3 regions of the Idiomarina sp. 017G genome follow, and region 2 is predicted to be linked to each of the others. Evidence: predicted binding sites of a transcription regulator. Region 2 holds the regulator's gene; each other region holds the start of a gene.

Region 1 (10,569 bases), on a different contig from region 2:
CGGACAAACGGTGATTTTTGAAGTAGAGATTATTAGCGTTGAGCCATGATTGGTTAATAAACCGGGCTGAACGCAGGAGGAACTGATGCAAATTTTGTTAGCGAACCCTCGGGGTTTTTGTGCCGGAGTTGATCGCGCTATAACTATTGTTGAGCGGGCTTTAGAGATATTTGAGCCGCCAATTTACGTGCGTCACGAAGTGGTTCACAACAAATACGTTGTCAGTAAACTGCGCGAAGCCGGTGCGGTCTTTGTTGAAGAGTTGCATGAAGTACCGGACGATCAAATTGTGATTTTCAGCGCCCATGGCGTTTCTCAAGCGGTCCGGCAGGAAGCTAAGGACCGCGGTTTACGAGTATTTGATGCTACCTGTCCATTAGTGACGAAAGTCCATATGGAAGTTACCCGTGCTAGCCGTAAAGGGCATGAATGCATTTTAATTGGTCACGCAGGACACCCTGAGGTTGAAGGGACTATGGGCCAATATAATAATTCTGAGGGTGGCATTTATTTGGTGGAGTCGCCGGAAGATGTTGCCAAGCTGGAAGTGAAAGATCCCGGTAACCTGCATTACATGAGCCAGACCACCTTATCGGTTGATGACACGGCCGACGTAATAGATGCCTTGCGTCAAAAGTTCCCAGAGATAAACGGGCCACGCAAAGACGATATATGCTATGCCACTCAAAACCGTCAGGATGCGGTACGCGAATTAGCCAGCGACGCTGATGTCATGTTGGTGGTGGGCGCGCGCAACAGCTCAAACTCAAACCGCTTACGCGAGCTTTCCGAGAAAATGGGAACCCCGGCATACCTAATTGATGACGCCAGCTGTATTGATAAAGCCTGGTTAGAGGGGCATGAGAAGGTCGCAGTCACCGCTGGCGCTTCTGCACCTGAAGTTCTGGTCAAAGAAGTGATTGCTAAGCTACAGGAATGGGGCGGTAAAACCGCAGTAGAACTAAGCGGGCGCGAAGAGAATATTACCTTTTCAATTCCACCAGAGCTAAGGCCGCACCCGGTAGGTTAAACTGGTTATCGGGAAAGCCAGAATGTCTGGGCGAGCTCGTTATCATTTCCCCAGTAAACGGTTACCTCGATGGTCGCGTTGAACTGATCTATAGGGGTTAACTCTGCTGTTAAATGAAGCTGCCCTGTTTCCTTTGATAGTTTTGGATTATTGCCTTGAGTCCACGTTTGTTGAGCCTCACTTAAATAAGTCATCAAAACCTCCACAGCCTTCGCTTTTGTGTGGGCATGGTCAATCGCCGATAATCCAACCTGTAAAAGCCGCAGGCTACTGACGGACCAAAGAGCTACTAGTGCAGCTCCGACCAACACTTCAACCAGAGAAAAGCCTTTATTCTTGTGACAGTTCATAAGCCCTGCGCTCTGCTTCGAAATCTTGCTGAAGTTGTTGAGAAAGTTGTAGCCATTGATGATGTTGCTGAGCCTCTGTCATTTGCGCGTAGAAAAGCAGTGCAGCTAAACTGGCCGAGCTCAAACTTATAAGTGTTACTAAGGTGAGTATCAGAGCGAATCCTTTCGCGTTCATAGTAAGCTCCATTTAGTTAACCAGAGGAGTGATTGTTCGTTTGAAAACATGTGCCTGAGCATTGTGAGTAACGGTAAAAGTTACAACGAGTTTTGATAGCCCACTACCAGATTCCGGAGCGTAAGAGTCAGCAGTAAATTGCGTGACTTTGAATTGAGACTTATCGGTTAGGGATTGCCAGCCATACCCGGCGCAATCGAGAGTCATTGAGTTATGCTGTAGCTGTTCATTCCTGACCCTGAAGCCGGGCGAGCCTCCATTTTGCTGAGGAAACAAATAGCAATTGCTCTGAGGGTTTGAAATTTGCGTTGCGGCGGTATTTTTTAAGGTTTCAAAAAACTGATTTGCGACTGACTGAGCACTTAATAGTAAATTGACCTGCATTAGCTTACGGTGTTGCACTCCTGTTTGCCATTGCATTTGCTGCTGTGCTGCCAGAACAACTATCGCGCCAATAGCCGAAGCTATAAGAACTTCTACTAAACTACTGCCGCGCTCAGAAACTATTAACATGGGGGGATTCCCGGAAGTGAGTCACCTTCACTTAAGCACAAACGAATACGAGCGACACTGCTGATGATGACTTTTATCTGTCGGCTTTTACCTATTAGTTTGATATGTCCGGGTGTCGCGGCAGATGACTCTCCATAAAAAGTAAGCGACGCGGAAGAACTGTAAGTGTATTCGGTTTGAATACCTGAGGTTTGCGAGTCACGGCTAAATGTAACTAAGTCAACTTCGATAGATTCCTTATTTGCTATGGACCTGGCTTTTACCTGCTGCAAATAAGACAGCCAGCGGCCAGCCTCTTTTTGAAGCAACAAAGACTCTGTCTGCTGAGTAAATATTGGCAGGGCAGAAGCACCAAGCACCGCACTGACAGCCATTGCCACGACCAATTCCATAAGAGAGTAACCGCGCATAAAAACACATTATTTTGAAGAAGAGCAACGAGTATAGAAGCTGTTTAAGCTTTGTCTGTAAGCCCCAACTGAAACGAATGTAAGATAACCTCCGAATAAAACGAAAGCTGGCTCGATTCTTGAATAAAACACCGCAGGTTCAACTTTTTGACGCAACAGGAAGACGTATGGCGGGCGGTGCCGAAAAGTTAGTAAATTTTAGAAATTTCACGCAGAACAATGCGCATCTGATCAAAGGTTTTGGAACACCCTTGGCCATTATGGCCATTCTGGCGATGATTGTTTTGCCAATTCCGGCTGTGGTGCTGGATGTTCTCTTTTCATTTTCAATTACTTTGTCACTGGTAGTTATGCTGGTGGCGGTTTATACCCAACGTCCGCTGGATTTCGCCGCTTTTCCTACCGTTTTGCTTATTGCTACGGTACTACGCTTAAGCCTTAACGTTGCCTCTACGCGTATTGTTTTATTAGAAGGGCATAACGGGCCAGGTGCTGCAGGCTCTGTTATTGAAGCTTTTGGTAGCGTGGTCATAGGTGGTAACTACACTGTCGGCCTGGTGGTGTTCGCCATTCTGGTTATTATTAACTTTGTGGTTATTACTAAAGGCGCCGGCCGTATTTCAGAAGTAACCGCTCGCTTCACCCTTGACGCTATGCCTGGTAAACAAATGGCCATTGACGCTGACCTTAACGCGGGCCTAATTAACCAGGAAGAAGCCAAAGCACGACGCAGCGATGTAACCCGTGAGGCTGACTTTTACGGCTCCATGGATGGTGCCAGTAAGTTCGTAAAAGGGGATGCCATAGCCGGTATCCTTATTCTCTTTATTAACATTATCGGCGGTCTGCTCATTGGTATGATCCAGTACGGTCTGACCTTCAATGAGGCAGTGGAAGTTTATACGCTGTTAACCATTGGTGATGGCCTGGTAGCACAAATTCCGTCATTGTTACTGTCAGTTGCGACCGCCATTATCATTACGCGTGAAAATAACAGCCAGGACATGGGCGATGCAGTTGTTCTGCAATTGCTCGATAACCCTAAGGTTTTGGTCATTACCAGCGCGGTATTGTTTGCCATGGGGGTTATTCCCGGTATGCCGCATTTTGCCTTTTTAAGCATGTCTGCGGTGTTAGCCGGCGCGGCTTACTTTAAACTTAAGAAAACCAAGACTGAAGAAGGCGAACTGGTTGAAAAAGAACAGGAGCAGCAAGTTCAGCAGGCGCAACAAAAAGAGCTCAGCTGGGATGACGTACGCCACGTTGACACTATAGGTCTGGAAGTTGGTTATCGCTTAATTCCTTTGGTGGATAAGCAGCAGGGCGGTGAATTGCTGTCACGCATTAAAGGTGTACGTAAGAAGCAGTCTCAAGAGTTTGGTTTTCTTGTTCCGGCCGTACATATTCGGGACAACCTCGATTTAGGCCCCAACAGTTACCGCATTACTCTTATGGGTGTGACCATGGGTGAAGCTGAAATTCGTCATGACTGGGAGATGGCGATTAACCCGGGTCAGGTATTCGGTGAGCTGGACGGTGAGAAGACAAAAGATCCGGCCTTTGGCCTGGATGCTGTCTGGATCCGTCCTGAGCAACGCGAGCACGCTCAAACTCTGGGTTATACCGTGGTTGACGCTGCAACTGTAGTCGCTACTCACTTAAGTCAGATTGTAACCAACCATGCATCTCAGCTGCTGGGCCACGAAGAAGCACAAGAATTGCTGGATCGTCTGGGGCGTACTCATCCTAAGCTGGTTGAGGGGCTGATTCCGGATCTATTGTCACTGGGCAACTTTGTGAAAGTACTGCAGAACTTACTGGACGAAGGCATCGCGATTCGGGATATGCGCACTATTGTACAAACTTTGGTTGAGTATGCAGGACGTAGCCAGGACCCAGAAGTACTGACGGCTGCAGTCAGAATTTCACTGCGTCGGTTAATTGTTCAGGACATTGCTGAAGGGGCGGCGGAATTGCCCGTCATAACTTTGGCACCAGAGTTGGAACAGATGTTGCATCAGTCACTGCAAATGGCTGGTAATGACGGAAATCAGCAAGGCGCCGGAATCGAACCTGGTTTGGCCGAACGCCTGCAACAGTCATTACGCGAAGTGCATCAGCAGCAGGAAATGAACGGGGAACCTTCAGTACTGCTGACCTCAGGGCTTTTACGGTCAACCATGGCGCGTTTTGCGCGTCACGCTACCGATGGTATGCGCGTGTTGTCCTATCAGGAAGTACCGGATGATAAACAAATTCGCATTGTCAGCTCAATTGGTGGACAACAAAACGGTGGTGAACAAACCGCCACACAAGAGTAACGGGAGTCGCTTGTGAAGATTAAACGCTTTTTTGCCGAAGATATGCGCCGTGGATTGCAACAGGTTAAAGAAACCTTAGGTCCGGATGCGATTATCCTGTCCAATAAGAAAGTAAACGGTGGTATTGAGCTGGTTGCAGCCATTGACCCCGATGCGCAACAGGCACAGCCAATGGCTGATCAGGCCCCAAATGAGCCGGCTGCGTCAAAGACACCGGAAGTGCCGGCTGAGTCTTTGCAAGAGCTGTTGCAACGTCAGGCACAGGTTGCACAGCCCACACAGCCCACTGCTGCGCAAGCGACTACTGAACCGGCACAACGGCCAGAGCCGAAAGCCGAGCCACAAGAATTTAACGCTTCTCAACTCAGCGACGATATTTTTCCTGAACAAGTAAACGCACCGGCAGCAGACGACTCCCAGGCCATTGCTGAACTTCGCTCTCAGGTCAATGGAATTCGTCAGTTGCTGGAACACCAGTTAAGCGGCTTGATGAAACAAGAAATGGATCGTGAAGAACCAACCCGCTCTATGCTGATGAACCGCTTAATGGATATGGGCTTGAGCGAGCGAGTTGCCGACCAGATTGCCTGTTTTATTCCTGAAGGCGGATCAGATGATGAAGCCTGGGAACAGACTCTGCATTTATTAGAAGGTCAGCTGAATACGACCTCTGACGACATTTTGACGCGCGGTGGAGCGGTTGCGTTAGTCGGCCCTACCGGTGTCGGTAAAACCACGACCATTGCGAAGTTAGCCGCTCGTTATGCGCAACGCCATGGTGCCGATAAAGTGGCTTTAATTACCACCGACACCTTTCGTATTGGTGCCAGTGAACAATTACAAACCTATGGTCGTATCATAGGGTGTCCGGTCAAAGTGGCAAAAAATGCACAGGAACTGGCAGATGCATTACTTGCGCTACGTCAAAAAAGTCTTATTTTGATTGATACGGCAGGCATGGGTCAACGCGACAAGCGTTTGAACGAACAGTTAAGCCAGCTTATTCAGAATTCACGATTGCGGATTCGTCCTTACCTGGTGTTGTCTGCAACATCACAAAGCCAGGTGCTGATGGATGCGGTTAAACAATTTAAAGCACTGCCTTTGTCTGGTTGCATTTTTACTAAGCTGGACGAATGCTTAAGTTTAGGTGAGAGTATCAGCGTAGCAATAGAACATGGCTTACCGGTTGGTTATTTAACAAATGGTCAGCAAGTACCTGAAGACATTCGGGTAGCGGATGCCAACTTTATGGTTGCCGAGGCTGAGCGGCTGCTTGATAAAAGCATTTGTTCCTCAGTGTCAGACGTGCCAAAATCGTACTGGAATGAGGCGTTTTCTCGCTGAATTAGCCAATATAATATGAAGCTGTTATCAATCTAGTCAGAAAAGAGATACGCCCGATGGATCAAGCAAGCGGTCTGCGAAGAATGAAACAATCGAAAGTAAAAGTTATTGCGGTAACTGGTGGTAAAGGCGGCGTTGGGAAAACCAACGTGTCGCTGAATATGGCTATCGCAATGGCAAAGCAGGGCAAACGAGTATTAGTGCTGGATGCCGACTTAGGTCTGGCTAACGTCGATGTTATGTTAGGCCTGCGGGTTGAGCGCAACCTTTCTCATGTGTTGAGTGGGCAGTGTGAGCTGGAAGATATTCTGATTGAAGGCCCGGCAGGAATTAAAATTGTTCCGGCAACATCGGGAACGCGTTCTATGGTGGACTTGAGTGAATCTGAGCATGCTGGATTAATAAGAGCCTTCAGCCAGCTTCAGGGAAACTATGACGTATTAATTGTCGATACCGCAGCGGGTATTGGTAATACCGTTGTCAGCTTTGCCAGAGCGTCACAGGATGTTTTATTAGTGGTTTGTGATGAACCCACATCAATTACTGATGCTTATGCACTGATCAAAGTATTGAGCCGGGAGCAAGGCCTGTTTAAATTCAAGGTGGTTGCCAATATGGTAAGAAATCTGCGCGACGGACAAGTATTGTTCAATAAATTGACTAAAGTAACCGATCGGTTTTTAGACGTTGCTTTAGAGCTTGCCGCGATTATACCTTTTGATGACAACTTGCGTTTAGCTGTTAGAAAACAACAACCTATGGTACTGGCTTATCCAAAATCACCAGCCTCTTTAGCGATAAAAGCGTTGGCTAAGAAAGCCATTGACTGGCCTGTTCCGGCTCAAGCCGGCGGGCATTTAGAATTTTTTCTTGAACAATTGATAACTTCTGCCGATAACGAGAGTAAGCGGGATGTTGCCAATGAATAAAGCTGCCGTTTATGCCGCCACTGCTGACAACCGGAATGCCATTATTGAACAGCATACCGGGCTGGTTAAGCGTATTGCACACCATATGATGGCTAGACTTCCAGCCAGTGTGCAAGTGGATGATTTGATCCAGGCGGGCATGATTGGCTTATTAGAAGCTGCGCGTAACTTTGATAACACTAAAGGCGCCAGTTTCGAAACTTTTGCCGGCATTCGCATTCGTGGTGCGATGCTGGACGAAATTCGTCGTGGTGATTGGGCTCCGCGCTCGGTTCATCGTAATCATCGGCGTGTACTGGAAGCCATTCGTCAGGTTGAAAATGAAACCGGACGCGATGCAAAAGACACGGAAGTGGCCGCAAAGCTGAATATGGGTATGGATGAATATCATCATATTTTGCGGGATGTCAGCACGGGACGAATCGTTGGTATTGAAGATCTTGGTGTATCAGAAGATGCTATCATGCCAGAGCAGGTAACGGGTTCAGCTTATGAGCCACAAAGAGATGTTGAGAACGCGGCGTTTCATAAAGCGCTGGTTTCGACAATATCTTCGTTACCAGAACGTGAAGCTTTGGTGCTTTCGTTGTATTATGACGAAGAATTGAATTTAAAAGAGATAGGTGAAGTGCTGAGCGTGAGTGAATCACGAGTCAGTCAAATTCACAGTCAGGCAATGTTGCGACTGAAGTCGCGAATGCAAAATTGGGTTGAATAAACTTTGGTTGTAATCGAGAGCCTCAGTGGAGGGTGCTTTGGATAAAAATATGAAAATTCTCGTTGTGGACGACTTCTCTACAATGAGACGAATCATTAAGAACTTACTTCGTGATCTTGGCTTTACCAATATACAGGAAGCCGATGACGGTAATACCGCATTGCCCATGTTGCAGAACGGTGATTTCGACTTTGTCGTAACCGACTGGAATATGCCGGGTATGCAGGGAATCGACTTGCTGCGTGAAATTCGCAAGGACGATAACCTGGCTCATTTACCTGTGTTAATGGTAACAGCGGAAGCCAAGCGAGAGCAGATCATTATGGCAGCTCAAGCTGGAGTAAATGGTTATATTGTTAAACCATTTACAGCCGTAACGTTGAAAGAAAAGCTCGACAAGATTTTCGAACGAATCAGCTAAAGGGCGAACGACTATGTCTGATAACGCCCATGATATTTCTCTGGAGCAAGCCAAGGAATTAGTAGCCTTGCTTGAAGACGGGAAACAACAGCAGGCTAACCAATTACTGGAAGATGTTTACAACCGTCGTAATGACAAGTTGTTTACCTCTGTAGGCCAGTTAACAAGAGACCTCCACGAAGCGCTCCAGGACTTTCAGGTTGACCCTCGCATTGTGCAAATGACGCAGGATGATCTTCCGGACGCGCAAAATCGTCTGCTGTATGTCATTGAAAAAACTGAAGACGCCGCGAATCGCACGATGGATGCTGTAGAAGCCTGTCTGCCACTTGCAGACGACATGCATCACCGTGTTGAGAAAGTGATGCCGGCCTGGAACCGGTTGATGAGCAATGATATTCAGATAAATGAATTCAAGTCTTTATGTCATGAGGTCGATGACGTACTTAAGCGCTGTGGTGAAAACATGCCTCAAGTGCACGGGTTAATGACTGAAGTGCTTATGGCGCAAGATTTTCAGGATATTACCGGACAAGTTATTCGTCGGGTTATTCAATTGGTTGAAGACGTTGAAAAGAACCTGATTGAATTGCTGAAGATATTTGGTAAAGAAGAAGAACGTCGTAACGCGGAAAAAGCAGGGTCTGCGCCTAAGAAAGATGCAGCCCATGCCGAAGGCCCAATTATCGATGCTGATCAACGCGATGACGTGGTTGGCGGACAAGACGAAGTGGACGATTTGTTGTCCAGTTTAGGTTTCTAGGAGCATCAGTCGCATGAGCTTTGATATGGACGAAGACATTCTGCAGGATTTTTTGATCGAGGCTGGAGAGATCCTCGAGCAACTGTCTGAACAGCTAGTTGAACTGGAAAATGATCCGCAAAACAAAGATCTGTTGAATGCTATTTTCCGTGGCTTTCATACGGTTAAAGGTGGTGCCGGGTTCCTGTCTCTGGGAGCTCTGGTTGATACCTGTCATGGTGCGGAAAACGTATTCGATACCCTGCGTAATGGTCAACGTACGGTCACTTCCGACCTGATGGACGTGATTCTTCAGTCTTTGGATACTATCAATACTCAGTTTGCGCAGGTGCGCGCCAAAGAAGAACCTGAAGCAGCTTCACCGGAGTTGCTGGAATTATTGCATAAGTTGAGTGAACCAGAGTCTGAGGACGAAGCGCCTATAGAGGTTCCAAAAGATGAACCTGCCGAGGAAACAGATCCGGAACCAGAACCTGCAGCAGAAGAAAGCAGCAGCGACAGCATTGATGAAATTCAGGACGATGAGTTTGAAGCGTTGCTGGATGAGTTACACGGTGAAGGCAAAGGTCCCGGAAAAGAAGACAAGCCAGCGGCGTCCAAGCCCAAGGTAAATGAAGACAGTGATGAGATTTCAGATGATGAATTTGAGTCATTGCTGGATGAACTTCATGGCAGCGGCAAAGCGCCTCAAAGTGCTGAGAAAAAACAAGAAAAGCAGAAAGAGCCTGCAAAAGACGACGAAATAACAGACGACGAATTTGAATCCTTGCTGGACGAGTTGCATGGCAGTGGCAAAGCGCCGACACCGAAAGGTGATAAGCCTGCTAATGAGCCAGCACCGAAAAAGCCTGAACCCAAAGCGCAGCCGAAACCTGCGGCAAAACCAGCATCCAAACCAGAACCGAAGCCTGAGCCGAAATCAGAGTCTAAAGCGAAACCAGCAGCGGCTCAGCCGGTAGATAAAAAGCCAGCTGCACCAGCGCCTGCTCCGGTTGAAACTACTGTGCGGGTTGATACCAAGCGCTTAGATGAAATTATGAACATGGTCGGCGAGCTGGTACTGGTCAGAAACCGTTTGTTGAGCCTGAGTAATTCTGATGAGTCAGACAGTGCTGAAATGGGCAAAGCTATTTCGAACCTGGATGTTGTCACTGGCGACTTACAGGGCGCGGTGATGAAAACCCGGATGCAGCCAATTAAGAAAGTGTTTGGCCGTTTCCCTCGGGTTGTCCGTGACCTGGCTCGTAGCCTGAAGAAAGAAATCAATCTTGAGATGTACGGTGAAGAAACCGATTTAGATAAGAACTTAGTTGAGGCTCTGGCCGATCCTTTGGTGCATTTGGTTCGTAACTCTGTTGACCATGGTATCGAAATGCCGGATGAGCGTGAAGCGAATGGTAAGTCGCGCTCAGGAACCGTCACCTTGTCGGCGTCTCAGGAAGGTGACCATATTATGCTGTCGATTAAAGACGATGGCGCTGGTATGGACGCTGAAAAACTAAGAGGCATAGCCGTTAAAAAAGGCATTATGGACGCAGACTCCGCTGCACGTTTAAGCGATGAAGATGCTTATAACTTGATTTTCGCGGCAG
Region 2 (10,569 bases):
GCCAGTAAGGCAGTAACCAGGTTTACCGCCAACCATACGGTACGGCGGCGGGTACTTTTTAATACCGGAGCGAAGGTATCTTCGTCATCTTCCAGACCCGCCATACTCAACATGGAGTGTTGGGCTTCTTCGCGGATAATATCGACCACGTCATCGATGGTAATACGACCTACCAGCTGCTGCTCATTGTCGACGACCGGCGCAGATACCCAGTCATGACGCTCGAACAGTTTTGCGACTTCCGTTTCATCCATAGTCACGGGGATGGTGGTAATGTCGGCCGACATAATTTCGTCAATGCGACGGCTGGGATCAATAGTTAACAACTGGGTTAAAGTAATTTCGCCAATGAGTTTTTCATGGCGATCCACGACGTAGAGTTTATCGGTGGCTTCGGGCAGCTCACCTTTAAGGCGTAAATAACGCAACACAACATCAATAGTGACGTCCGAGCGCAAGGTGATGGTATCGGTGTTCATGATACCACCGGCGCTGTCTTCGGCATATGAGAGCGCGGTTTCCGCACGTTCCCGGTCGCTTTCGTCCATGGACTTCAGAACTTGCTGATAGACTGGCTCAGGTAAGCCCCGCAAAACGTAGGCAAGGTCATCGGTGTCCATGCCTTCGGTGGCCGCCGCAAGATTCTCCGGCGCCATTTGACGAATAATGTCTTTCTGAACCTCTTCGTTCAGTTCTTCAAGAATCTCGCCGTGTTCATCTACGTCAACCAGTTTCCAAACAATGGAACGGCTTTTGGGGGGTGAGGATTCCAACAGCAACGCCACGTCGCATGCCGGCATATTATGCAGCATACGGCGTGCAGCAACGAACATGCCATCGGATAGCGCGGAGTTAACCTCCTGAATGCGCTGCATGGCATATTCTTTGTCGGAAAGCTCTGCAATCATGCTTACTCGTCTTCCTCGAAGCGATCTTCAAACAAAGCACTAACGGCATCCAGTGCTGCTTGTGCGTCTTTTCCTTCGGCACAGACTTCAACAGTTTTTCCCTGTTGACTGGCCAGTAGCATCAGGCACATAACGCTGGCAGCGTTAACGCATTGCTCACCCTGAGTGACAGTAATGTCTGACTCAAATTCCTGCGTTAATTGCGCTAACTTTGTTGCCGCACGTGCGTGCAAGCCTAGTTTATTGCGAATAATTAGCTTTCTGCAAACTTTATCCATGGGTTTTCAGTTCCCGGTGTCTTACCTGAACTTTTACAGCTTTCTGTTCAAAACGCTCGGCTAACTGCTGAGAAATATAAACCGAGCGGTGCTGACCACCGGTACAACCGGTAGCTATGGTCAGGTAGCTTCGATTGCTGCGCTGGAAGTGTGGCAACCAGGTATCAAGAAAGTTTTCTAGCTGATAAATAAATTTAGTCACCAAAGGTTCCTGACGAAAGAAAATCTGCACGTCGGTATCCAGACCGGTAAGCAGCTTAAGCTCGGGTTGCCAGTGCGGATTAGGTAAAATGCGCGCATCAAAGACAAAGTCAGCGTCTTTGGGTAAACCATATTTAAAGCCAAAAGACTGAAACACAATAATCAGCTTTTTATCCGCTCGTCCCAGCACCCGCTCAGTGACCTGTTCGCTTAATTGGTGCAGCGATAAATCACTGCTGTCCAGGCGCCAGGTTGCGCGTTCCATAATGGGTTCAAGCATTTTATGTTCGGCCTGAAGCGCTTCTAGCAGAGGCAGTTCTTTTTGCGATAACGGATGCAGGCGACGAGTCTCGCCAAAACGCTTTAGTAAGGTGTTGTCGTCAGAGTCAATAAACAGAATTTCCGGTTCAACGCCTTTTGGCAAAAAGCTCAGAGAGTCCAGTAGCTCTTCGGAGTGCTCCGGTAAGTTGCGAACATCAATGCTAATGGCTATTTTTTGATACTGCTCTATGACTGCATGCACCAGAGTTGGTAGCAGGCTTATGGGTAAATTATCAACGCAATAAAAGCCTAAGTCCTCCAGTACGCGCAGAGCAATTGTCTTACCTGAGCCGGAGCGACCACTAACAATGATCAGTTGCATGGCGACTGCTCACCTTCGCCCACAAATAATTGATATAACGCTTTATCAGAATCTGCGTGGCGCAGTGCGCGAGTACAGTCTTTGTCGTTCATTCTTCTGGCCACTGTGGCCAATGTTTGTAGATGGTTCTCGTGCTCTGACTCCGGCACCAGAAGCGCGAAGATAATATCGACAGGCTGGTTGTCAATAGAATCGAATTCGATAGGTTCGTCTAAGGTCAGTAATACCGCTACCGGATGATTCGCATTAGGTAAGCGGCCATGAGGAATTGCGATACCTAAGCCAATTCCCGTACTGCCTAAACGCTCACGGTTTAACAGGCTCTCAAAAATGTCATGACGGGTAATGCCAGACAGCTTAGGGGCTACGATTTGACTAATGGTTTCAAGTAGTCGCTTTTTACTTGCGCCCTCGACTGCACACTTGGTGCAGTCGGGGCTTAACAATTCACTCAGTTGCATGGATTAATGTTGTTTCATTTTCTCTTTGTGTTTAATCACCTGACGGTCCAGTTTATTAATTAAACCGTCGATGGCCGCGTACATATCTTCGTGTTTTGCGTCGGCGAAAAGCTCACCGCCATTCACGTGCAGCGTAGCTTCCGCTTTTTGAATCGTTTTTTCAACATTTAGGATGACGTGAACATTAGTTATATGGTCAAAATGTCTTTCCAGCTTGGCAAATTTTGTGTCCACGTAGTCACGCAGAGCTTCGGTAATATCGATGTGATGACCGGTCAAATTAATTTGCATAACGTCTTCCTTCTGCAGTTAACAAAGTTACAAAAGACTTTTGCGTTGGCTCGATGATGGAATGTTTAACGATTCCCGATACTTCGCAATTGTCCTTCTTGCTACTTGGATACCTTGTTCGGCTATCAGTTCAGCAATCTTACTGTCACTTAACGGTTTACTGCGATTTTCAGCAGCGACCATCTTCTTAATTAAAGCACGTATTGCCGTGCTTGAACACTCGCCACCGCCCTCTGTACTGACATGACTTGAGAAAAAATATTTCAACTCAAATACGCCACTTGGGCAGTGTAAGTATTTTTGTGTCGTTACGCGTGAAATCGTACTTTCATGCATATCCACGGCTTCTGCAACATCGTTCAGAACCATTGGCTTCATAGCTTCTTCACCATGCTCAAAAAAGCCCTGTTGGCGTTGTACTATGCAATTGGCCACTTTCAGCAGCGTATCGTTTCTGCTCTCCAGGCTTTTTATGAACCAGCGCGCTTCTTGCGTATGGTTTTTTATGTACTGGCTGTCGGCTACTGACTTTGTTGCTTTACTCAAGGCCGCGTATTCTTCGTTCACTTTTAGTTTAGGTACGCTATCCGGGTTTAATTCGACCATCCAACGACCATTTTTTTTAGTAACGGCCACATCGGGAATAACATATTCAACGGGTTGCTGCGCAACTTGCTCCCCCGGGTGCGGGTGCAACTGTTGAATTAATCGCATAGTCTGACGTAAATCGTCTTCCGATAGCTTCAGTTTACGCTGAATGGTGCGAAAATCGCGACTGCCAAGTAAGTCCATATGTTCAGTCACTAAGCATAGAGCAACCTGCTTGTATTCAGTGTCGTCGCTTAGTTGACGTAATTGAATGGCAAGGCATTCACTGACGCTGCGTGCGCCGACACCTATTGGGTCGAAATGCTGAATACGCTTAAGCACCATGCAGACTTCTTCTGCCTCAACTTCGGGTAGGCGCACAGCTTCGATAATTTCATTAACATCAACCATTAGATAGCCATTGTCGTCTATGGCTTCAATAATGGCTTCAGCTATGGCGGTGTCTTCTTCCGAAAAATGAGAAAGTTGCATTTGCCAAAGCAGGTGATCCTGCAAAGACTCGCTGGTAGAGCCTTGATAGACTTCAAAATCGCCGTCAAAGGATTTACCTGAAGAGGCTGCACCGTTGGCCGGGGTATGACTGGAGTAGGTGTCGTCCCAACTGCTGTCGACCGGCAGTTCGTCAGGCATTTCCTGGGTTTTTATAACGTCGGATGTTTCCCGTTGGCTGTCGTCTCTTTCTTCAATATTGCGAGTTTCGGGTTGGTCCGCGTCGTTACTCGTTTCACCTTCAACCTCCAGCAGCGGGTTGCTGTCTAATGCATCCTGAATTTCTGACTGAAGATCGAGCGAGGAAAGCTGCAGCAGGCGGATAGCCTGTTGGAGTTGTGGCGTCATGGTCAGGTGCTGACCAATTTTTAGCTGCAGACTTTGCTTCATAATGACTGTCCCGGTATCACGTTATAGGGTGAACTGCTCACCGAGGTAAACGTCTCTAACCTGTTGATTCGATAATATACTTTCTGCATCCCCACTGGCAATAAGCTCACCATGACTGACAATATAAGCGTGTTCACAAACAGACAATGTCTCGCGAACGTTGTGATCAGTAATAAGTACACCAATACCACGTTGCTTTAAATGTTCAACAATCTTTTTAATATCAATAACCGAAATAGGGTCAACTCCGGCAAAAGGCTCGTCCAGCAAAATAAACGTAGGTTCTGCGGCTAAGGCTCGGGCAATTTCAACCCGACGACGTTCACCGCCGGACAGACTCATGCCCTGACTGTTTGCTATGTGGCCTATATGAAACTCTTCGAGCAAAGCATCAAGCTGTTCTTCACGCTCGTTGGTTGACAGTTCTTTACGAGTTTCCAGAATAGCCATCAGATTATCGCGCACGGTCAATTTGCGAAAAATGGACGCCTCTTGTGGCAAATACCCAATACCCCGGCGTGCCCGTTCATGCATTGGCAGTAAGGTAAGGTCATTGTCATCCAGCAGAATTTGACCTTTATCGCTATTAACCAAACCGACTATCATATAGAAGGTTGTGGTTTTACCTGCACCGTTGGGGCCCAGTAAACCAATAACCTGCCCCTGACTTACTTCCAAGCTAACGTCTTTAACGACTTGTCGGCTTTTGTAGCTTTTGGCTAAATGTTTGACTCGTAAAGTTGCCATATTAAGGGTTCTCGTTATTTTTTTCGTCGGTATCGGTTTTTGGTTTAGGTGTAAAAATAGTGATAACACGGCTGTCTTCTTCACCTGAACTGCTTGCCGTTACCGTTTGTTTATTCAAATCATAAGTAATCAAACTGCCGCTTGAGCTACTGCTACCTTGAGAGATGCGAGCGTCGCCACTAAGCTCCAGTCGCTGTTCCGACTGAAAATAGGTGATTTTTTTTGCTTCAGCGTTAATTTCATTGCCGTCGTCCAGCGTCTGGCTGTAAGTAGCAGGAGTGCCTTCTGCAATAAAAATATCTGCTTGCTCGGCGCTTTCGCTGGCGGATGCTTCTAGTCGATCGGCGCGGATTAATAAGGTGCCCTGACGAATAATAACGTTGTCCGTTAAAACCAGGCGGTTATTTTTAATATCAAGCTCTTCCTTACTCGACTCAACTTCCATGGGTTTACTAAAGTCAGACTTGCCCTGAGCCATAACCGCTGAGGGTATTAAGGCAACCAGGATCAGTTTACTCAGCAGGCTGGAAAATCGTTTTAACATGTCTTTTTAGCTCCATTCGTTCAGCTTTCAGATCCGCAGTCATACCGTTACCCCGAATTAATAGTCGTGGTCCGTGAATGCTTACAGGATGTTCTGTGCTCATTGACTCATTTTTTAAATCAACAATCAGGTACTCGGTTAACACTTGCTCGATGTGAGTATCCGGCTCTAAAGCAAGTATTTCAACATCATGCTCTAAAATCAGGGTTTGATCGTCGTAGAAAGTGCCTTGCGCGGCACTGACTTCCCAAAGCTCTTCGCCTTGTTCAGAAAAGACCGTGTAAACCGGACGCTTAAGTTCGGTCAGACCAATTTGGTTATAGTGAGACATTTTCTCAGATTTTATCTTGTGAGCCAGTAAACCGTCACTTTCGAAAATACGCGTCTCCAGCCCAAAAGCGGTAAAATCGGGCTGCATAGTGCGTGTTGTCGCCGCGTTGTTACCATCAGCATCATCACTAAAAGGGCGCCAGACAAGCAATAGCCCGGCACCGAATAATAAAATTAGAATGACAGTAACGCGTCGGCTCACACACTGGCTCCTGTAGCCAGGTGCAGTTGCCCTTGACTGAGCATGATTAAATCACAGACTTCGCGCACGGCACCATGTCCACCATGGCAGCGTGAAATATAATCGGCCTGTTGTTGTACCGATGCGTGAGCGTCCTGGACTGCAATCCCCAGACCCGCCGCTTTAATTAAAGCTAAATCGGGGGTGTCGTCTCCAACATAAGCAACTTGCTCCGCGCTAAGGCCTAACTTTGTTAGTAGCTCATCGAAAGCGGCTGTTTTATCGTTCTGTCCCTGATAAATAAAGCCGACATCTAAATGTTCCATACGGTGTTCAACAATGCGTGACGTTCGTCCGGTAATGACTGCCGTTTCAACACCTGATTTTTTCAGTGCTTTCATGCCAAAGCCATCCCGGGTGTGAAACGCTTTCAGTTCCTCACCATCATTGCCTAAGTATATGCGACCGTCGGAAAACACCCCGTCGACATCCAGAACCAGTAGCTTTATTTCGGAAAAACGTTTAAACAGGCTTTTTTCAATGTCGCCGTACCAGGTATTAATACATTCCATCAAAGCACTCCCGCCTGCAGTAAGTCATGCATGTTCATTGCGCCACAAGGCTGTCCATCGTCGTTGGTAATTATCAGCCCATTTATTTTTCGGTCCTGCATGAGTTTTAATGCCTCAGCGGCCAGCATGTCCTCGTTCGCAGTAATACAGGAGCGGGTCATAACTTCAGCTATCGGAGTTTTATGGACATCGATTCGGTTATCCAGAATGCGACGTAAGTCACCGTCTGTAAAAATGCCGGCGAGACGTTGGTTTTCATCAACTATCGCGGTCATACCCAAGCCTTTACGCGACATTTCCAGTAACGCATCACTAATAATAGCGTCAGCTGGAATAACCGGGACACGCTCGCCAGTGTGCATCACATCATGTAACCGTAATAGCAGGCGTTTACCCAGCGAACCGCCGGGGTGTGATAGTGCAAAGTCGTCGGCGGTGAAGCCGCGGGCATTGAGCAGGGCAACCGCCATCGCATCGCCCATGACAAGAGTTGCTGTTGTAGAAGCCGTGGGGGCTAACCCGAGCGGACAGGCCTCTTGTTCAACTGCGATACAAACATGAGTATCAGCCAGTCGGGCAAGAGTGGAGCCTGGTTTGCCAGTCATCGAAATTAAGGGCACGCCCAGACGTTTAATGACCGGAATAATATTCAGCACTTCGGCCGTTTCGCCACTGTTAGATATCGCAATGACCACATCCTGAGCCGCAACCATGCCTAAATCTCCGTGGCTGGCTTCGCCCGGATGTACAAAAAACGCTGGTGTGCCGGTTGAGGCAAGTGTGGCAGCTATTTTCCCGCCAATATGACCGGATTTACCCATGCCGGTGACAATAACGCGGCCTTTGCAATTAAACAGAGTTTGGCAGGCGGCATCGAAATTATCATCCAAATATTGATACAGGCCTTCAATCGCCTTCTTTTCGATATCCAGTACTTGTTCGCCCAGTAGCCGAAAGTTCTGGGTGACTTGTTTCATGGTCATGCCTCTGGCGTTGTACTTTTGCCCTGTATAATACGTCATTCGGTACAACTCTGCCTACCGTACACAGGTAAATCTTGTATTTTATTACAAAAATAATTACTATACCAACCAGACGGTTGATAAAGTAAGTGTAGGTAAAGTGAATACACCATGGTAGAGAAAAAAGGCGCAGGGCGACCCAGCAACAGAGACGTCATTCTGGATGCCGCAGATCAATTGGTCGCTGCCGAGGGTGCAGGGCACCTTACATTTGACGCCTTGAGCCAGACAACGGGCATCAGCAAAGGTGGTTTGCTTTATCATTTCAAGAACAAAGATTGTTTGCTGCAGGCTATGTTAAAACGCCGTGTCGAACGTTATGAAAAACTTCGTGAGCAATATCATCACCAGTTTGCCGATGACCCAAAAGGCGAATTAAAAAGTATTTTACTAGCAGCGCTTGATACGGACGCTGAATGTTCTCGGCTAGGCAGTGGAATGCTGGCTGCCTCTGCGACTAACCCGGAGTTGTTAGGCCCTTTAAAAGAACATATAGCACTGACTTTACAGCGGTTGGAACGTATTGCCGGAAGCAAAGTTGGGAAAACTCTGTTTTACGCGGTTCATGGTGCTCGCTTGTTTGAGCAACTCAACTTGTGTGACGCCTGCGTGCATGAACGTGAAGATTTTGCACAATATTTACTGAAGCTTGTCGATGAATTGACAGAAATAGAATCAATTCGCTGATAAAATTTGCAACACTTTTTCGGTATCAGACTATACCGACAGTCGTTAAAATAAAGGCTGATAAACTCGTAACAGGAAACTGTCGTGACAAACTTGGTAGAACTTAAAGATCTGACTTTTGCGCATGGAAGCCATCGGGTCTATGACGGCCTGTCGTTAGATGTTCCGAAAGGCAAAATGGTTGCTGTCATGGGGCCTAGTGGCATTGGTAAAACGACGCTGTTGCGCCTTATCGGTGGACAGCTTAAGCCTGACAGCGGCAGTATCAAAGTAGCCGGAGAGGAAGTCCCTCAGTTAAAACGCGACGCTTTGTATCAATTACGCAAGCGCATGAGCATGCTGTTTCAAAGTGGTGCGTTGTTCACCGACATGTCGGTATACGAGAACGTCGCCTTTCCACTGCGCGAGCATACCGATTTACCCGAAGAAATTATTCGCAGCGTGGTTTTAATGAAGCTTGAGGCCGTGGGTCTGCGTGGTGCGCGTCACCTTATGCCGTCAGAACTGTCGGGTGGCATGGCTCGTAGAGCTGCTCTGGCAAGGGCTATAGCTCTGGATCCTGAATTGATTTTATACGATGAGCCGTTTGCGGGTCAGGATCCTATTTCTATGGCGGTCATTGTAAAGCTTATTAAATCTTTGAATGAGTCACTAGGTTTGACCTCTATTGTTGTATCGCACGACGTAAAAGAAGTGTTATCGATTGCGGATTATGCATATGTCATCGCCGACAAAAAAGTTGTTGGTCAGGGCACCCCGGATGAACTCCGCAATAACGATACCGCAATTATTCAACAGTTTTTGAATGGTGCGCCAGATGGTCCGGTAGCATTTCACTACTCAGATGACGATTTTACAACGGACTTATTAAGGGGCGAAGGATGATCCAGTTTATACAGTCTGTCGGTCGCCGAGTGCTGGATAGCCTGGCGGGTATCGGATACGCCTTAGCTATGCTGATGGGAGCTATTATCGGTAAGCCGCAACCCGCTAAGTCATGGCCGCTCTTTATCAAGCAAATGTACGTAGTGGGCGTATTGTCGATGCTCATCGTTATCGTCAGTGGCTTATTCATTGGTATGGTGCTTGGCTTACAGGGCTACACTATTTTAGTTGACTATGGTGCTGAGCAAAGTCTGGGACCTATGGTTGCGCTGTCGTTATTACGTGAGTTGGGGCCTGTCGTTACCGGTCTGTTATTTGCGGGGCGAGCCGGTTCTGCATTAACTGCTGAAATCGGTCTTATGAAAGCCACCGAGCAACTCTCCAGTCTGGAGATGATGGCGGTTGATCCTTTACGCCGTGTGATTGCTCCCAGGTTCTGGGCTGGTGTGGTTAGTATGCCGCTGCTGGCATTAATGTTCTCAGCCGTTGGAATTTACGGCGGTTACCTGGTTGGCTCGGGCTGGCTGGGTGTTGATGAAGGGGCTTTTTGGTCAGTCATGCAATCGGCAGTCGATTGGCAGGATGATCTTCTGAACGGCATTATTAAGTCTATTGTATTTGCCTTTGTTGTTACCTGGATAGCTTTGTATAAAGGTTATCGTTCGGTTCCAACCTCTGCGGGAATCAGTGCTGCGACAACGTCAACAGTTGTGACTGCGTCGTTGGCAATTCTAGGACTCGATTTTATTCTTACAGCTATCATGTTTGGTGGATAACCATGGAATCAAGAAAAACACAGTTATGGGTAGGCGTTTTTGTTGTCGTCGGTATTTTGGCTTTGTTCTTTATCGCATTAAGGGCAGCCAGCGGCACTATGATAACATCGGGAGATAGCTACACCCTGTACGCTAAGTTCGATAATGTTGGTAGTCTGAAAGTCCGCTCGCCGGTGAAAGTCGGTGGCGTCGTTGTAGGTCGTGTTACCGATATTTCATTGTCGGGCGACTACTATGAGCCACGGGTGGCAATGAGTATTAGCAAAGATTACGACAAGTTTTCTGAGACCAGCACATTATCGGTGCTGACTTCGGGCCTGTTGGGTGAGCAATATCTTGGGCTTGAACCCGGCTTTATCGATGACAGCGTAGGTACGTTAGAAGACGGCGATACCATTACTGATACTAAATCAGCATTGGTTTTAGAGAACCTGATAGGCCAATTCCTGTTCAGTCAGGGCAATGATTAAGTGGTAAGGAGAGCACCATGGCAGTAAAACAATGGATAATGGCAGTTGCGGCGACCTTAGTATTGGTTGCATCCGCGTCAGCCGA
Region 3 (10,569 bases), on a different contig from region 2:
GTCATTTTGCAGTAACTGCATGGTACGAATAGCCGTTACCGGGTACCCCATCTGACGTTCAATCACAAAGCGGGTATGCCCTGCACTGTAAGGGCTAACCGGCTCATCCCAGGCAATAGCAATGTTCGGTGCTTCCAGTTTGCTTACGTTGTGCGAACCAAAATTAGGTCCTTCTGTCATCCAGCTTGTATCAACACCTTCAACGGTTGCGCCTGACGCCTCAGCGAGCTTTTGTAATTTAGTCTGCAAGCCACCGGGGTTGTCAGCTCGGGTTAAAATCAATGAGCCGCTGGGGAATTCACCGGCGCTTTCGTGGGTAAAGGCTAATTCGCTTTGGCGAACCTCCAGACCTTCACGCAACGCAGCAGTTAGGAAACGTCCTGCATTCATGTCACCCCAGCGAACCAAAAAAGCCACTTTGGCGTCCGGGTTAATCACTTTGCCAGGCTCAATGCGCCCCTCTTCTACAAAGGCTGTGGCGACGTCAGGCAAGTCATCACAGGTGTGGCTGTCGACATTGAACATCAACGGCAGTGACCAACCGGTTACGTCGTAAATTTGGTCCGGCAGGTTATTGTTACGGCGCTGCTCCTGCTCTGCCAGGAAGTCATCCGCCATATCCACTTGCTTATCCATTAAGGTGCGTATCATGCGGTGTGCAGGTTGTGCCATATCAATGATATAAGCACCAGCTTCATAATCAGTACCGCACACATCAAACGCCTTTTTCGCCTGCTTCACTTCTGCGCCCTGTTCAACCAGTAAAGAAGCCAGTTTACGTGCGGCGGCCGGGGCGTCCTTAGCGGGCAGAATAATAGAACGGACATCACCGTCTTCGCCCGCTTCAACCGCTGACTTGCGGTATTCCCAGAACTTCTGCAATAAGGCTTCGCGACGCTCAGAAACTGTCTGAATCGTCGAGATAGACGCTATAAAATGCTGCTGAACACCGTCAGCGTAGGTCAGTACGTCACCGTCTGTACGGTCAAACAAATGCCCGCGCGCTGAAGCCATCTCGTAGGTCATTGCAACTGAGCCCTGATACAGCGGCCAACTGGCACCGTAGCCCGGGTAAAACGCATCGAAAATTTCGCGGGTAAAATAATCAAAGCCCTTTTCGTCGAACCACTGGCCGTTATTTTTACCAATCCAGTTCAGCGTTTCGCGTTGTGACTCGGTAATCAGTGGATTATAAGGCCGAGCCTCTGGGGTGAAGTAATAAGTGGAATCGCCACCCATCTCATGCAGATCAACAAACACCAGCGGATAGTATTTTAATAAGGCATCTATTTGCCCGCTAATTTCAGGCTGAGTCAGTGCTATCCAGTCGCGGTTCATATCAAACAGGTAGTGGTTCGTGCGTCCGTTAGGCCAGGGTTCGTTGTGCTCCGCACTGCGGCGATCGCCTGAGTGCTCAAGCCCAACACTCATGTAATAACGATCCACAAAGCGGGCACGCCCGTCCGGGTTTTGCAGTGGGTCAATGAATACCATGGTGTTATCTAACCAGCGTTGGGTCTGCTCACGCTGGTCATGCAGCAAATGATAGGCGGTTACCATAGCGGCTTCCGGTGACGAAATTTCATTGCCGTGAACGCCATAGGACAGCCAGATGCTACCGGGCAATTCGTCAATTAACTGCTCAGCCTTATCGCTGTCGGTTTTGCGCGGGTCGGCTAAGGCCTGCATGCCCTTCATAAAACCGTCAAAGTCAGCCATATTGTCTTCACTGGAAATAACCGCGTAATAAAGCGTACGCCCTTCCCAGCTTTTGCCGTACTCAAGCAATTTTACTTGTTTGGGATAAGCCTGCTGCAATGCTTCAAAATAGCGGCTCATATCCGCCGGGCTGGTAATTTTGGTGCCCATGGGGTAACCCAAAACCTGCTCTACGGTGACTTCTGAATTACTGTAGTTCGCTTCGGGGAGTAACGAACTCTCGCCCGAGAGTTGTTGTGCTTGAGTCGGCATGACTAACCATGAGGCGGCTATCAGCGCCGCAAATTTGAGACTGCGCATCTTCATTCCTGTTGTTTTATGCACTTTTTAACTGTGCTTAGGGTTTCTTTTTATGTCTCTCTAATGTAAAAGCTTGAACAAGGGAAGTGAAGCTCAATTTAGGCACTATGAATAAAAAGACTCAATTAACCACGCTGCTGGCGGCTATAGCCACAACGCTAATTTTGGCAGGATGCCAAATAACACCTGATAACGTAAAACGCGTGGTCAATTCCGGCGTGCTTAGCGGTAACGACCCAACCGCTGTGGTGGAATCTATGGCGCGTGAGCGTTTGCACAGCTATCGCAGCAACCCGCAACAGCTTATTAGCGACATTGAGGATTTACGCGAGGCCTTGCGCGACTTGCGCGCTGTTGCTGAAGCCATTTGGGGTGACGAGGAAAACACAGTTCCCAGTGAGAAAAAGTACGTTAAATACAGCGATAACTTTCATGCCAAAGCCGTTGTCGATTTTGAGCAGGGCCTGCTGACAGTTGCGACATTGCATGACAGCAATGATCCGGCCAAAACCCGGGAACAACTCAAAGCCGCTATTGTGCGTACGTTGTTAACGCCAACCGACCTCACCGCGGTTGATATTTTTACCGATAAAGAGCCTGAGCAAACGGGAAAACCGTTTTTGCGCGGGCAAGTTGTTGACCAGGACAATGTGGTCGTCGAATACGAATGGCGGGCGAATCGCTTTGCCGAGTACTTGGTGAAAAACCAGCTGCGCACCCGGCGCGCTAAAAACAATCAGGTGTATGAGGTTCAAATTGCTTTAGTCGACGAACACCAGGAGTTGCGCAAACACCAGTATGCCGACTACGTTATAGCCGCAGCGCGACGCTATAACCTTGAGCCTGAGCTTATCTATGCCATTATTGAAACCGAAAGCAGCTTTAACCCTTATGCAGTCAGCCACGCTAACGCTTACGGCTTAATGCAGGTAGTGGCGTCAACCGCCGGACGTGATGTGTTTGAGCGTGTTCGTAAAATTCCCGGACAGCCCACGTCTCAACAATTGTTCGATCCGGCTCAGAACATTGATATTGGCAGTGCCTATTTGCACATTTTGAACACCCAGTACCTAAAAGGTGTGCAACATCCGCGCAGTCGCGAATACGCTATTGTGTCAGCATACAATGGTGGCGCCGGTAACGTGCTGAAAACCTTTTCTTCCAACCGCAGCAACGCGGTCCAAATTATAAACCGAAGTCAGCCCGGCATTGTTTACCGGGACCTAACGTCTAAGCATCCGTTGTCGGAGAGCCGCCGATATTTAGAAAAGGTGATGTACTTTAAGCAGGGTTACTGACACGAACCACAACAAAAGTCTTTACCGTGCTCAGGTGCCGATGCTTTCTTTTCAACAAAAAGCAGGTTGTTTTCCAGGTGAATATGCTCATGCAAGTCATCCTGCAGCTCTTTTAAGCCTTTATAAAGCGCTGTCCAGGTACCACAGGCGCCTTCCGGTAGCGTTAAGTTATTGGTCAGTTCGTCAATTCTATTAAGTTCACCTTCATGCTGAACGTGTTCGCTTTCCATTACTGAAATTGGCCCGCCGGGATAAACACCACGTGACAGCAAAGGAAAAAGAATTTGTTCTTCTTTTGTCATGTGGCTTTCCAGCTCCTGCATCAGGTTATCCAGGTGTTCAGTCAGACCAACCGGGGCTTCGGGGTGATCACCATGAACGGCTTCAACGCGCATGGCCAATTGCTTTAACTCAGGAAGCTGTTCGCGATGGCGCTGATGAAAACGCAGATAAATATGCTCTATCAAATGCTTGGGTGAAGCGTCCTGCCATTGTTGCTCGGCAGTCTGTAAACGGTCATCGAAAGTACTCATGGGTCACTCCTGTTTGCTAAATAAAGTTTCTTACTCCGGTCAGGATTGCAACAAACAGGCCAGCTCCTACCCCGTTAGGATTATTGACTCTCCGGGGTGCCACGGTACTATCAACCCAACCAATAAGGGTATTTTTAACCTGGGCAGTCAATTTAACCATGTTGCAAGAAAGTCTATTAGCAGACCTGCTTACCGAGCAGCCTGCAGCGGTTCGTTTACAAAATTTGGTCAACACCTTACGCAGTCACTTCAACTGTGGCGCAGTGGTTTTATTAAAGCTGGATAATGAAGTGCTGCAACCAGTTGCTATTCAGGGACTGGTACGCGAAGCGCTGGGTCGTCGGTTTGTTGTAGCACAGCACCCCCGGTTAGCGGCATTGCTGGCATCTCGTAACCCCGTACGTTTTGAGCACGATTCGTCATTACCAGACCCCTACGACGGACTGCTCGCTGAGCAGCCAGGTAATGCGCTGCCCGTTCACGACTGCATGGGTATTAGTTTGTACCTGGAGAATAAGTGTTGGGGTGTACTGACCTTAGACGCACTGCAACCCGGTACATTTACCGACAACTCAATGATTGAACTGCAAAAGTTTAGCTTGTTCGTTGAGACCGCCGTTCGCATTGGCCAGCTGGAGCAAAACGTCAGGGCTCTGCGACAAGGCCAGCAGCGCACCATGCCAAAATCCGGAACCACAGAAAGAAACGAGTCGGAAATTATCGGGCACAGCAAAGCTATTGAAAGTGTGCTGAAAGAACTACGAGTGGTTGCCAGTGCCGATTTGCCCGTACTGCTACTGGGCGAGACTGGTGTCGGTAAAGAGCTGTTTGCCCGTGAACTGCACATACTCTCACAGCGCAGCGACAAACCCCTTATTTATGTAAATTGCGCGGCTCTACCCGAATCACTTGCAGAAAGCGAGCTTTTTGGTCATGTAAAAGGGGCGTTTTCCGGCGCAACCAGCGACCGTTCAGGACGCTTTGAAGTCGCTCACGGCGGTACGCTGTTTCTGGATGAAGTTGGCGAGCTGCCCTTATCCATACAGGCCAAGTTACTGCGAGTACTGCAAAATGGTGAAATTCAGCGTTTAGGCTCTGACAAATACCGCAAAGTAGATGTTCGCCTTATTGCCGCCACCAACCGCAACCTACGCCAGCAAGTCAGTAATGAAACATTCCGTGCTGATTTATACCACCGCCTTTCGGTTTATCCTTTGCCAATTCCGCCATTACGCGAGCGCGGTGACGATGTGTCTATTCTGGCCGGGCATTTTCTCGAGCTAAACCGGGCTCGTCTGGGGTTGCGGGCTTTACGCTTATCGCCGGAGGCTGAGCTTGCTATACAACAGTACCAGTGGCCGGGTAATGTGCGTGAACTGGAACATGTTATCAGCCGGGCCGCTATTAAGCTGCTTAGCCACGGTGTGGAAAAAACCGATATTGCCACCATTGAACCCGACATGCTGGATCTGGATGTGCAACTGCCTTTGTCAGCCACCACCGACTCTGGAAAAAATTCTGCTGGAACCAGCTTACCTCAGGCTAACGTGTCGATGAAAGAAGCGGTAAATTATACTCAGCGTAAGATGATAGAAGCGGCTTTAGGCCGCCATAACAACAGTTGGAGTCAGGCCGCTAAAGACCTGCAGCTGGATGCCAGTAACCTGCACAAAATGGCCAGTCGATTAGGAATGAAGTCGTGACGCGGGAGCTGTTAATTCGATTATTGTGGCGCGCTCTGGCGCTATTTTTTGTATTACTTGGACTTATCGGCATTGCCCTGCCGGTAATGCCCACAGTACCTTTTCTCATTGCGGCATTGTGGGCTGCTAGTAAAGGCTGGCCCCGGCTTGAAACCTGGTTGCTTAACCACCCCAAATACGGCCCGGACATACGAGCCTGGCGCGAGCACCGAGTGGTTAAACGCCGCTCTAAAATCATAGCCTTAGTTATGATGGCAACCGGGTACCTGGTGCTATGGTTATTTGTTCCGCAAGTTCCGGTGTGGCTAAAAGCAATTGTCGGTGTTGTGCTGGTTGTGGTCGGGTGCTGGCTGGCTGCGCGCCCCGACCACTCTCCGGAAGAAACTTAACCCGGGTTACCGTCGGCGCGGGGTGTTGTCAGCACCTTAAAATAAACCACCACATAAATACCATAAGCCAGAGTCCAGGCTATAGCACTGAACATTAACCACTGGCTGGCTAAATCAGGAGCCAGCCACATTAAGAAGACCCGGGTTAAAGCGGCTATTAACACCAGTAAAAATGCACCGGTCATTATCAGTTTTGGTTGCAACGGACGCCCACTATGACCCAACGAAACGCGCGCTATCATGCTGAGGATCATATTTCCCATAGCTCCTGCGGTTAAGGAGTGCAGCGGCAGACTCTGCGTCAGGTCGAAACCCGCATAACGCAATGCAAATAACGCCAGACCAATGGGGATAAACCAATAAGCTAAATGCAGTGACCAAAGCAGCGGTACTCTCCAGGTTATCCAGATTTTCCAGCGCGCAACTCTTATCCCGGTTGCCACCGCTGAAACACCAAATAGAACGACCATTATCTGGTTAGGTAACAGCGTGTGCAGATTCAGAAAGTGCACAGCGAAGATAAGCCACAAGCTGCCTAAAGCTATGCGATCAAGCCAGACTATTGGCGTTACTTTAGGTGTTTGAGTCCCGTTGGCAGTAAACATTGGCAGCACTCGTCCGCCAATAATGGCCATTAACAAGGTCACCAGAAATACTGCGTTGTAAGCGCCAAGCACCTGAATATGATAGTGACCAAAGTGTAAGCCGTAATGCATAAGCAAGTTGCATACCGTCAGCAACAGCAAAATGGGCACAAAGAATAAATTCCGGGTCTGATTTACTTTTAACACCATACGCCCGAACAGCAACGCGGCGACAGGTAACAGACTGACATCCACGCCTGCAACCAACCACCACGGCAGTTCACCGCCCAACAGCAACATTAACCTGGCGGCTGCCCATAAAACGGTCAGACTAAGCAGAGTCTTGCCATGTGGTGCTCTAAGTCCGGTCCAGTTCTGCACCGCAGTTAATAAAAACCCCAGGACTATGGCAATAACGAAGCCAAATATCATTTCATGGCTGTGCCAGAACATAATGTTGCCGTATACAGGCAAACTGAGCTTTCCGCTAAGTGCTACCCCCCACAGCAGCATCGCTATGGCGCTAAACCCTGCCCCCAAAAGGAACAGAGGCCGAAACGCCTGCCGCAGAATAGGAGTTAACTGCTCTTCTTTTTGTCTGTCTGTGATTTGCATCACTGTCACCGCTTATTAATAAAAGATACATTTTTAATATACCTTTTATTTTGACGAAGATCGACGCTCTACCACTAAAAGTCAGTTAATACCTATTTAGAGATTCTAGCCTGTCGCTAGCCCCGCCAGTTGCAACCAATAGCCATTGTTCTCTTTGCTCGTCAGGGTCACGGGGTGTTCCCCATTGATATTACTGCGGAAGCGTTGTAGCCAGTCGAAAGTCCCCTCGGGTTGCGGACTAATACGCACAATATCGACCAGGCCATTCATACCCGGCAGCTGGTTTATCAGGTTATAACGTGTACCCGATTGCGTCTGAATACCATTAAGCACAAACACCTGCTGACCTTCCTGACTTTTCACTTCCCGGCCTTCCGGGTACTTTATGCAACATAGCTCGCACTGATCTTTCGGGCGGTTCTCCGAGCGGGCAGTAAAGCAGCGACCAGACCAGGCCAAGGGTATATGACCAAAGGAAAAAACTTCCACGTCAAAGCAGTCCCTCACGGTGTCGATAAGGTTGTGCTGTAACACGTCCTGCAGCCAGTCGCGGGAAAGTTCAAATGGAACCACCCAACGTGTCATACCCATATCAATTAAACGGCGCAGACTCTGGTGATTATAAATATTAATGGCCGGCCCTGCGGTAAAGTTCAACCCCTGCTCCTGCAGCACCCCAATAGCACTGACATCATTGGCTTCAACATCAAACTCGCCATTATCGCAATATTTACCCAGCTCCCGGAGCTCCGCAGGAGCTTCCAACAAGGTCATTGTCGACAGCGTTACTTTTTTCCCGGCTTCTCTTAGCATATGCGCTATCGCCAGATAGTCATCCAGCTTTAACTCACGACGCTTACTGCAGACGGTTTCACCAAGATACACGTGTTCAACATCCGACTCGGCAGCTTGCTGATAAAAATCAAAAACCTGTTGTTTCGGCCAAAAATACAGAATAGGTCCTAGAGAAAACTTCATATTGGTTACTTCCATTTCCGGTGGTACGCGCCCAGCGTCGTTTGACTGCCTTCAGAAAGTGAGGCCAGAACCGAATTCCAGTTATCTTCCACTTCAAAGGCGTCCGGGTCGGTCATAACGGCATCGATAGCCTGACGCCAGACTCTGGTAATTTGCGACACATAAGCCGGGCTGCGCTGCCGCCCTTCAATTTTTAACGAGGCAATGCCTTCTTTATACAGTTGCGGCAACAAACTTAAGGTATTCAGGCTGGTCGGTTCTTCCAGTACGTTGTAAGTTTCGTCGTCAACCGAAAAACGCCCTTTGCATAGAGTGGGATAACCCGCTTTTTCGTTTTCATCAAAACGGTCGATAAGCACGCCGTTAAGCCGTGACTCCAGTTTATTGTCCTGTTCGTCCCACTCCACAAAAGCCGCAGGTGAGCAGGCTCCAGCGGTATTAGGAGACTCGCCGGTTAAATAAGAGCTAAGATAACAACGCCCCTCCGCCATAATGCAGAGGCTACCGAAAGCAAAGACTTCCAGCTCGACGTCAGTTGTGCGCGCCAGGGCTCTGACTTGCTGCATAGACAACACACGCGGCAAGACCACCCGCGACACGCCAAACTGCTGATAAAAGCGGATGGCTCCGGCGTTGGTTGCAGATGCCTGCACCGACAAGTGCCTTTCAACTTTGGGGTACCTTTCAGCCGCGTAAGCCAAAACCGCGAGGTCTGCAATAATCAGTACATCAGCACTGGCCAGAACAGCATCATCAACTGCCCGACGCCATTTCTCCCAACTGTTGGCATGCGCAAAGGTATTAATGGCAACGTGCAGTTTACGACCATGCTTGTGCACATAGTCCGCTGCTTCTGCTAGCTTCATCTGATTTAAATTCAGACCAGCGAAATGACGTGCATTGGTTTCATCCTTTAACCCCACATAGACCGCATCGGCACCATTTTCTATAGCCGCTTTTAATGCAGGGATACTTCCGGCCGGACAAAGCAGTTCCATTTAAAACCTCTATTTAATATTTTGTAGCACCCTAATTGTTAATTCATTATAGTGCTCACAACTTTTATTTTGTTGTTGTAAACGGAGCAAAATATGAATACCACCAACTGGGTATCTTCTATACCTAATATAATTCGACCAATAAACAAATTAATTCCATCGAAATTTATTAACTTCGGGTCTGAAAAGTTATTAAATATTTTATTTAAGGAAGAAATCTCATCAGGGGAGCTTAATTTTATTTCTGGAAACATAATAGAGATAAAGGTTAAAGACATTGATTTATCTCTATTTTTGACGTTAAAAGGAAACCAACTAAAATCCCTCAAGAGCCCATTTGAACCCGACGTACAGCTCTCAGCAGACGGTGACGCACTGCTTTTACTGATTTACGGAAAGGTTGACCCCGACACTTTATTCTTTAATCGGAAACTAATGGTAAAAGGCAATACCGAATTAGGGTTACATTTAAAAAACTTCTTAGACACCATTGAGGTAAATCAAAAGCTACCAAGGACCTTATATTTAATAGGAGACCGGTTTAGTGATTTTATTTATAAAGAAAAAGGTGAAACAATACAGACAAGTTAATTAAATAGTTTTTGACTGGGGTCAAGAGGTGGTTATGAGTACAGTTACCTGGGATAAAGAGTTAATAGAAAAATACAACATTAATGGACCTCGTTATACGTCTTATCCCACAGCGTTAATGCTTTCCGAACAATTTTCAGAAAGCCGCATAGAAACCGCGCTGAAAAATGCAAATGACGGACTGTGTCTGTATTTGCACTTACCTTTCTGCCACAAGCTTTGTTATTACTGTGGTTGCAATAAAGTAATTACCCGCCACCAGAATAAAGCAGATAGGTATCTGGATTACCTCGCCCGCGAAATGGCGATGTACCAGCCTATGGTAAAGGACAAGAAGATCCGTCAGATTCATTTAGGCGGTGGCACCCCAACCTTTTTGACTGAGCAGCAACTGACCCGCCTAATGGAACTGGTTCATCAGCATTTTACCTTCGCGGACAACCCTGAAGTCAGCATAGAGATTGACCCACGCAGCTGCAGCGACGAAAAACTTCGCCATTTACGCGATTTAGGTTTTAACCGTGTCAGCTACGGGGTGCAGGACTTCGACAAGAAAGTTCAAATTGCGATCAATCGCGTGCAGGATATTGAGCTTATTGCGCATCAGCTAAAGCTCAGTAAAGAGCTAGGCTTTGAGTCAATTAACTTAGACCTTATTTACGGCCTGCCTTACCAGCGCCCGGAAACCTTTAAGAAGTCTATTGAGCAAGTCATTGAAATGGACCCTGACCGCATCTCGGTATTTAGCTATGCGCATTTACCTCAACGTTTTGCCGGGCAGAAGAAAATACCGGAAGAATCCATTCCGCAGCCATCGGTTAAGCTGAGTCTGCTGGAACAAGCCATTACTCAGCTTAACGA

What was found. Region 2 encodes sigma-54, which starts transcription at its own class of promoters, with help from an activator protein. Its sites were predicted from a motif close to GTTGGCACGNNNNTNGNNT; they were not measured.
Region 1: the regulator sigma-54 is predicted to act here: its motif matches at 2,585-2,603, upstream of flhA (flagellar biosynthesis protein FlhA).
Region 3: the regulator sigma-54 is predicted to act here: its motif matches at 3,896-3,914, upstream of DEU30_RS09750 (hemerythrin domain-containing protein).

What each region holds. Positions count from the first base shown of each region.
Region 1 covers NZ_SNWT01000001.1:54,680-65,248, forward strand. Annotated here, with positions in the region: gene fkpB (FKBP-type peptidyl-prolyl cis-trans isomerase) at 1-49, shown strand, start outside; gene ispH (4-hydroxy-3-methylbut-2-enyl diphosphate reductase) at 86-1,030, shown strand; gene DEU30_RS00275 (prepilin-type N-terminal cleavage/methylation domain-containing protein) at 1,036-1,380, opposite strand; gene DEU30_RS00280 (hypothetical protein) at 1,361-1,555, opposite strand; gene DEU30_RS00285 (prepilin-type N-terminal cleavage/methylation domain-containing protein) at 1,568-2,068, opposite strand; gene DEU30_RS00290 (prepilin-type N-terminal cleavage/methylation domain-containing protein) at 2,062-2,478, opposite strand; gene flhA (flagellar biosynthesis protein FlhA) at 2,646-4,799, shown strand; gene flhF (flagellar biosynthesis protein FlhF) at 4,812-6,146, shown strand; gene DEU30_RS00305 (MinD/ParA family protein) at 6,203-7,075, shown strand; gene DEU30_RS00310 (RNA polymerase sigma factor FliA) at 7,068-7,793, shown strand; gene cheY (chemotaxis response regulator CheY) at 7,831-8,214, shown strand; gene DEU30_RS00320 (protein phosphatase CheZ) at 8,228-8,977, shown strand; gene DEU30_RS00325 (chemotaxis protein CheA) at 8,991-10,569, shown strand, end outside.
Region 2 covers NZ_SNWT01000006.1:93,531-104,099, forward strand. Annotated here, with positions in the region: gene mgtE (magnesium transporter) at 1-908, opposite strand, end outside; gene DEU30_RS09200 (HPr family phosphocarrier protein) at 911-1,186, opposite strand; gene rapZ (RNase adapter RapZ) at 1,179-2,030, opposite strand; gene ptsN (PTS IIA-like nitrogen regulatory protein PtsN) at 2,021-2,491, opposite strand; gene hpf (ribosome hibernation promoting factor) at 2,495-2,782, opposite strand; gene DEU30_RS09220 (RNA polymerase factor sigma-54) at 2,810-4,270, opposite strand; gene lptB (LPS export ABC transporter ATP-binding protein) at 4,292-5,017, opposite strand; gene lptA (lipopolysaccharide transport periplasmic protein LptA) at 5,019-5,561, opposite strand; gene lptC (LPS export ABC transporter periplasmic protein LptC) at 5,530-6,093, opposite strand; gene kdsC (3-deoxy-manno-octulosonate-8-phosphatase KdsC) at 6,090-6,644, opposite strand; gene DEU30_RS09245 (KpsF/GutQ family sugar-phosphate isomerase) at 6,644-7,621, opposite strand; gene DEU30_RS09250 (TetR/AcrR family transcriptional regulator) at 7,778-8,353, shown strand; gene DEU30_RS09255 (ATP-binding cassette domain-containing protein) at 8,438-9,238, shown strand; gene mlaE (lipid asymmetry maintenance ABC transporter permease subunit MlaE) at 9,238-10,014, shown strand; gene mlaD (outer membrane lipid asymmetry maintenance protein MlaD) at 10,017-10,484, shown strand; gene DEU30_RS09270 (ABC transporter substrate-binding protein) at 10,502-10,569, shown strand, end outside.
Region 3 covers NZ_SNWT01000007.1:38,237-48,805, reverse strand. Annotated here, with positions in the region: gene DEU30_RS09760 (M14 family zinc carboxypeptidase) at 1-2,019, opposite strand, end outside; gene DEU30_RS09755 (murein transglycosylase domain-containing protein) at 2,127-3,317, shown strand; gene DEU30_RS09750 (hemerythrin domain-containing protein) at 3,311-3,850, opposite strand; gene norR (nitric oxide reductase transcriptional regulator NorR) at 4,009-5,553, shown strand; gene DEU30_RS09740 (YbaN family protein) at 5,550-5,942, shown strand; gene DEU30_RS09735 (NnrS family protein) at 5,939-7,141, opposite strand; gene DEU30_RS09730 (U32 family peptidase) at 7,247-8,119, opposite strand; gene DEU30_RS09725 (peptidase U32 family protein) at 8,125-9,117, opposite strand; gene DEU30_RS09720 (SCP2 sterol-binding domain-containing protein) at 9,211-9,708, shown strand; gene hemN (oxygen-independent coproporphyrinogen III oxidase) at 9,743-10,569, shown strand, end outside.